Linked DNA regions of Chelatococcus sp. YT9. The protein of the gene in region 1 binds, or shares a complex with, the protein of each later gene. Links are inferred from orthologs where the notes say so. Each region holds a gene or a part of one and is shown on either strand. Other genes may lie near its edges. The genes, in order: KIO76_RS11765 and uvrB.

Region 1 (3,423 bases):
CTGGCGTCAAGATCGGCCGCACAGGCGTCAGTGCATGCCCCGGTCGAGCGATCGTCTGAACTCCCGCTCGATCTGGCGGTGCCCGCTCTGTTGCTGCTTCTGCCGGTCGAGCGCGTTCTGCATATGCTTCATAATGATTTCATTCTGCCTCCGGAAATCGCGTTCGAACTCGCTCCGATCCGCATCTTCCGCCTGTGCAGCGTTGAAATGAACTGTGTGGCACCAGATTGCGACGGCTCCACAAAGGCCTATGAGCCTCGCCAGGTTGACGAGGCTCGAACATATATCCATGTATCGTGCTTTACGGCTGGATCTCGCGCGAAAATTGTCGTTCATGACTTGACTACACAGATCGAGTGTCTGAGCCCGCAGCGTGGCGACCTTCGTTTCTTGTTATTGTCGCGATGACTTCAGAGCTTGGCCGCTAGCGCGCTCGTTCTGGCGATCGAAGTTCCGCTGCCGGATACGAGCTCAATGGCGCTCTCGACGCCGTTCGCGTTTTGGTCCAAGGTCGCCATATGAATCAAGGCATCAATAGAACCCATCCTCAGCTTGACGGCAGGCCGGACGACACACGTCTCGCGCCGCGCGGCGGGAGCCTCAGCGAGCGCGCCCGGGCGCAGGCCGCACCCGCCGCCTATCTTGCTGGCCTCAACCAGGAGCAGCGCCTCGCGGTGGAGACCACGGAGGGGCCGGTGCTGGTGCTCGCCGGCGCCGGCACGGGCAAAACGAGGGTGCTGACCACGCGGATCGCCCATCTCATCGCGACGGGCCGGGCGCGGCCTTCCGACATCCTCGCCGTCACCTTCACCAACAAGGCGGCGCGGGAGATGAAGGCGCGTGTCGGCCTGCTGGTCGGCCCGGCCGCCGAGGGAATGCCCTGGCTCGGCACCTTCCACGCCATCTCCACCAAGATCCTGCGCCGCCATGCCGAACTCGTCGGCCTTCGCAGCGATTTCACCATTCTCGACGTGGATGACCAGATCCGCCTCCTGAAGCAGGTGATCCAAGCCGCCAATCTCGATGAGAAGCGCTGGCCGGCGCGCCAGCTTGCGAGTCTCATCGATGGCTGGAAGAACCGCGCGCTCGGCCCTGACCAGGTGCCACACGGCGAGGGCGCCGCCTTCGCGAATGGCCGCGGCACTGACCTCTACCGTCACTATCAGGAACGTCTGAAGATCCTGAACGCCGCGGATTTCGGGGATCTCCTGACCGAGACCATCCGGCTGTTCCGCGAGCATCCGGACGTCCTCGCCCAGTATCAGAAGCGCTTCCGCTACATGCTGGTGGACGAATATCAGGACACCAACGTCGCGCAATATCTCTGGCTCCGGCTGCTCGCCCAGGGGCGCGAGCCTGGCCAGCGCAACCTCGCGTGTGTCGGTGACGATGACCAGTCGATCTATGGCTGGCGTGGCGCGGAGGTCGACAACATCCTGCGCTTCGAGCACGATTTTCCGGGAGCCGTGGTGGTGCGACTGGAGCGGAACTACCGCTCGCACGCCCATATCCTTGCCGCGGCCTCGCATCTCATCGCCCACAATGAAGGGCGGCTTGGCAAGACGCTGCGCACCGACGACGAGCCAGGCGAGAAGGTGACGATCACCGGCGCCTGGGATTCGGAGGAGGAAGCGCGCCTTGTCGGCGAGGAAATCGAGGCCTTGCAGGCAAAGGGTCACAATCTCTCGGAGATCGCCATCCTCGTGCGCATTTCGGCACAGATGCGCGAGCTTGAAGATCGCTTGGTGCAACTCGGGCTACCCTACCGCGTGATCGGCGGTCCGCGCTTTTATGAGCGCATGGAGATCCGCGACGCGCTGGCCTATTTCCGCTGCGTCGCCCAGCCTGCTGACGATCTCGCCTTCGAACGCATCCTGAACACGCCGAAGCGCGGCCTCGGCGATGCGACCGTGCAGGTGCTCCATGCCCATGCCCGGGCAGCGCGGATCCCGCTGATGGAAGCGGCACGCTTCATCGTGGAGACAGAGGAGCTGAAGCCGAAGCCGCGCAGCTCCCTGCGCGAGCTGCTGGCAGCTTTCTCGCGCTGGAGTTCGCTGATCGACAGTACGCCGCAGACGGAACTCGCCGAGATGATCCTGGAGGAGTCCGGTTATACGGAGATGTGGCAGAAGGACCGGTCCGCGGAAGCGGCTGGACGGCTGGAGAACCTCAAGGAGCTCGTCCGCAGCCTTGAGGAATTTCCCGACCTCCGGAGCTTTCTGGAACACGTCTCGCTGGTCATGGATGCCGTCGAGAATGACACGGAAGACCGCGTCAGCCTGATGACCCTCCACGCGGCAAAAGGACTTGAGTTCGACACGGTGTTCCTGCCCGGCTGGGAAGAAGGGTTGTTTCCCAATCAGCGCGCCCTCGACGAGAGCGGGCGCGCAGGGCTGGAAGAGGAGCGCCGCCTTGCCCATGTCGGCATCACGCGTGCCCGGCGCCGCGCCAAGATCTATTTCGCCTCCAACCGCCGAATCCACGGCCTGTGGAACGCGACGATCCCCAGCCGCTTCATTGACGAGCTACCTGAAGCCAATGTGGAGGTCACCGAGGCCCCTGCCGCCTTCTCCTACGGCGGTTACGGCAAAAGCCGCTTCGATGACGTGGAATCGTTCTCATCGTCCTACGCCACGCCGGGCTGGCAGCGCGCCCAGAACAAGGGCGGACTTGGAGGTGGCGGCAGCCGCGGAGGCTTCGCGCAAGGGAGGGGCGGCTACGGGAGCTCGTCAGGTCCCGGGCGTGGCGGCCTGCTTATCGAGGGCGAGCTCGTCGCCAAGTCATCGGGACCGGCTTCCGAATTCGCGCCCTCGGACCGCGTATTCCACATCAAGTTCGGGCCCGGCTCCGTGGCGGCCGTCGATGGCAACAAGCTGACCGTCGATTTCGACAAGGCCGGTCGCAAGATGGTGCTGGACAGCTTCGTCCAGAGACAAGGCTGAGCCGCCACGCTTCATCATCGGCGATGACCTTCAACGGGCCGCTCCATCGCGGCCCGCAGGTACCCGGCATACGAAGCGAAGGAAAATATAGCGCGGTGGGAAACTTGATCTTTACAGATCGGCGGAAACTTAATCTAGGCTTTATGCTTGAAAATTCGCAAGCACATAAAATCCAACATTAAAACATATTTCCGGCGCATTACATTTTCGCGTGTTTCTACTCCAAGTCTTAAAATAAATCACGGAACAAAGTTCCGCCCCAGCTATTTTAATGGCGCCGGTGATGGGCGGAGTACACGGTAAAGATCCCCTCGACGTTTCGCCGGCACATCGGGTCACGCATAGGATCATAAGGAGATGATCATGCCGAACCAAGGTGGACATGAAGGCAAGCAGGGCCAGAAGGACATGCAGAAGAACATGCATCCTTCAAAGGGTCACACGCAGAGCAGCGGCACGCAGAGCGCGTCTGGCTCCTCTG
Region 2 (3,536 bases), 150 kb from region 1 along the record:
TGCGGACAGCGCGATGATTCCAGCGGTGTTCAGCGACATCCCGGTTGTCAGGAAGCCCTATGACGGCGAAGTCTTGATGAGCGCGATGTGGGCCGTCATGGCGCCCTCGTGACGGCAAAGATCGCGTCGCCCCATGCCAGGCTGTGGAAGGATTGCCGTTCATTCGGCAGCAACTGCCACGCCTCTTATCTAAGCAACTGCTATCGTTGACATTATTCTGGGCATGGAGGGGCGGGGCATGCGCCTCCGCCTTTCACGCGCAGACGCGCCTCCCCTCCTTTGTACGGGAGAAATTCGATGGCAAGCTCAGGCAGCTTCACTTTGACGGCTCCGTCAAAGGTCGTTTTCATTGTTGCGCTCATTCTGGCGATTATCGCGCTCCTCGTCACTTACGGTATCTTTCCGATACCATTCTTCACCGGTTACGGCTTCGAGACGCTCTTGCTCGGCTTCGTTCTGCTCGTTATCGGGATCGTTTTCAGCGGCATTTAGCTGCAAACGTCCCAAGGGTCGTGACAGCGCGAACGCCGCGCGACGATGCGGCTCGTTCGCGCTGTCCGGGAAAGCGCCGGGGAATGACGTCGACGGTCTTTCCTCGACGAGGAAGTAGGCCCATATTGGGGCCATGGCTCCCAAAACACCCCGCTCCAAGGCTGCGAAACCCCGCGTCCAGCCCCTCAATCCGTTCCTTGCGGATCTCCTCAATCCCGCGATCAATAAAGGTCGCGCCGGACCTGGCGGTGCCGCGTCCGATAGTAATGAGGATCGGGGTGGCTTCGGCGAGGCCCCACAGGCGCGCTTTGAGACGGGTGTCGTATGGACACCAGGCGCGGGCTCCGCATCAGCCAAAAACGGGACGTCCGAGCCGCCCGGAGGCAAGCCCGCGGCCAGAAAGAAGCCCACGGCGCCGGTCCCGCTGAGCAACCCCGAGGGAGCGTCAGGCGTGTCGGCCACGGTCGCAGCCCTCTCGGCCCTGCTGGAGAGCGGCAATCCGCTGTTCAAGAACGGCAAGTTGTGGACGCCTCACCGGCCGGAGAGGCCCGAGAAATCGGAAGGCGGTGTCGCCTTCCGCATGCAATCCGATTTTCAACCGGCGGGCGACCAGCCGGCCGCCATTGCCGAACTCGTCGATGGTATTCGCCGCCAGGAGGCCGATCAGGTTCTGCTCGGCGTCACCGGGTCGGGCAAGACCTTCACGATGGCCAAGGTGATCGAGGAAACGCAGCGCCCGGCGCTCATCCTTGCTCCCAACAAGACGCTGGCCGCCCAGCTGTACGGGGAGTTCAAGAGATTCTTCCCCGATAACGCGGTCGAATACTTCGTCTCCTATTACGATTACTATCAGCCCGAGGCCTATGTGCCCCGGTCGGATACCTACATTGAGAAGGAGTCGTCGATCAACGAACAGATCGACCGCATGCGCCATTCCGCTACGCGCGCCCTGCTCGAGCGCGATGACGTCATCATCGTCGCCTCGGTGTCCTGCATCTACGGTATCGGTTCGGTCGAGACCTATACGGCCATGACCTTCTCGGTAAAGGTCGGCGAGACGATCGAACAGCGGCAGCTGATCGCCGATCTCGTAGCCCTGCAGTACAAGCGCACGGGTGGCGACTTCGGCCGCGGCACCTTCCGCGTGCGCGGCGACGTTATCGAAATCTTCCCGGCCCACTACGAGGACCGCGCCTGGCGTGTCTCCCTCTTTGGAGACGAAGTCGAGTCAATCGTCGAATTCGATCCTCTAACGGGTCAGAAGACGGCCGACCTCGGCTTCGTCAAGGTTTATGCGAATTCACATTATGTGACGCCACGTCCGACACTGATCCAGTCCATCAAGGGCATCAAGGAAGAGCTCAAATGGCGGCTGGAGGAACTCACCCGCATGGGGCGCCTCCTGGAGGCCCAACGGCTGGAGCAGCGCACGACCTTCGATCTCGAAATGTTGGAGGCGACCGGCTCCTGCGCCGGCATCGAGAACTATTCCCGCTATCTGACCGGCCGCCGCCCAGGCGAGCCGCCGCCGACGCTGTTTGAATATCTGCCGGACAACGCGCTCGTCTTCGCCGACGAAAGCCATGTCACCATTCCGCAAATCGGCGGCATGTATCGCGGCGACTTCCGGCGCAAGGCGACGCTGGCCGAATATGGCTTCCGCCTTCCGTCCTGCATGGACAACCGCCCGCTGCGCTTCGAGGAATGGGACGCCATGCGGCCCCAGACCGTGAATGTCTCAGCGACGCCCGGCTCGTGGGAGATGGAGCGGACCGGCGGCGTCTTCGTCGAGCAGGTCATTCGCCCGACCGGCCTCGTCGATCCGCCCGTCGACATCCGCCCCGCCCGCACGCAGGTCGACGATCTGCTCGGCGAAGTCAAGGCGGTGGCCGCACAAGGCTACCGCTCCCTTGTCACGGTGCTGACCAAGCGCATGGCCGAGGACCTCACCGAGTATCTGCATGAGCACGGCGTCCGGGTTCGCTACATGCATTCGGATATCGACACCATCGAGCGCATCGAGATCATCCGCGACTTGAGGCTCGGCGCCTTCGACGTGCTGGTCGGCATCAACCTGCTGCGCGAGGGCCTCGACATTCCCGAATGCGCGCTCGTCGCCATTCTCGATGCGGATAAGGAAGGCTTCCTGCGGTCGGAGACCTCGCTCATCCAGACCATCGGCCGGGCCGCGCGCAATGTCGACGGCCGCGTGATCTGCTATGCCGACAATGTCACAGGCAGCCTTGAACGGGCCATGGCCGAGACGACCCGGCGCCGCGAGAAACAGCTCGCTTACAACGCCGAGCACGGCATCACGCCGCAGTCCATCAAGAAGAACATCGGCGACATCCTCGATTCGGTCTACGAGCGCGATCACGTCAAGGTGGACACCGGCCTCCTGCCGAAGGAGGCGGCCAGTGTGGGCCACAACCTCAAAGCCGTCATGGCGGATCTCGAGAAGCGCATGCGCGAGGCCGCAGCCAATCTCGAATTCGAAACCGCCGCGCGCCTCCGCGACGAGATCAAGCGGCTTCAGGCGACGGAGCTTGCCATCGCGGACGATCCCCTGGCGCGGCAGGAAGACGTGGAAGCCAAGGCCGGGCGCTTTGCGGGATCCCGCAAATATGGGGCCAAAGCGAACCAGCCTCCCGGCATCGATGGTGAGCCACCCACCCGGGCACGCAAGCCGACGCTGGACGAAATGGGACCGCACAACCGCGAGATCCCACTGGGAGCAGAGGAGTTTAAGCCCCGTTCCGTCGCGGATTGGGCCGGCACGTCCAATGTCAAGAAAGGCGGCCGTCGTCGACGCTAGGCTGGTGGCGTGCGCAGCCTACACTTTTAGGATCGCACGCCCCTTCATCACAACTTGCTGATTGTGAAAGAACAATCGATCAGTGTTTTCTATTGAAGGCATGATCCCAATGCCGCAGAGGACACTGATGACGATGAACCCGCCTATTTGTCCCCCCGGTTTCAACACATCGCTATCCAGGATTTTAAGAGCGCTCGCCGTGACCGGGGTTGCCGCGCTGCTTGGCACG

The links.
Region 2: the proteins of KIO76_RS11765 (region 1) and uvrB are in contact, whole or in part, in a crystal structure (PDB 7EGT), measured with the Thermus thermophilus proteins. The link is inferred for Chelatococcus sp. YT9 from one-to-one orthologs. Residues at the interface, in WP_096412145.1 of Thermus thermophilus: His654, Arg656, Phe657, Gln666, Asp668, Glu669, Lys680, Arg681, Leu682, Ser683, Lys685, Tyr686, Ala687; in WP_096411307.1 of Thermus thermophilus: Glu23, Leu25, Arg26, Asp27, Gly28, Glu29, Arg30, Phe31, Arg55, Glu326, Asp327, Phe328, Glu379, Ser382, Gln383, His398, Gly400, Arg401.

Annotation. Positions count from the first base shown.
Region 1 is NZ_JAHBRW010000001.1:2,574,657-2,578,079, reverse strand. What follows is about bases 123-3,230. They hold KIO76_RS11765 (ATP-dependent helicase), read left to right. Parts: upstream 123-518; coding sequence 519-2,942; downstream 2,943-3,230. Outside these bases: KIO76_RS11760 (hypothetical protein), read left to right, coding at 3,300-3,423. UniProt on the Escherichia coli protein: A helicase with DNA-dependent ATPase activity. Unwinds DNA duplexes with 3'-5' polarity. Translocates on single-stranded DNA with 3'-5' polarity. Initiates unwinding more efficiently from a nicked substrate than double-stranded DNA.
Region 2 is NZ_JAHBRW010000001.1:2,426,359-2,429,894, reverse strand. What follows is about bases 287-3,507. They hold uvrB (excinuclease ABC subunit UvrB), read left to right. Parts: upstream 287-625; coding sequence 626-3,307; downstream 3,308-3,507. Other genes in these bases: KIO76_RS11045 (hypothetical protein), read left to right, coding at 3,507-3,507; KIO76_RS11055 (hypothetical protein), read left to right, coding at 298-492. In the rest of the region: KIO76_RS11060 (HWE histidine kinase domain-containing protein), read left to right, coding at 1-112; more of KIO76_RS11045, read left to right, coding at 3,508-3,536. UniProt on the Escherichia coli protein: The UvrABC repair system catalyzes the recognition and processing of DNA lesions. A damage recognition complex composed of 2 UvrA and 2 UvrB subunits scans DNA for abnormalities.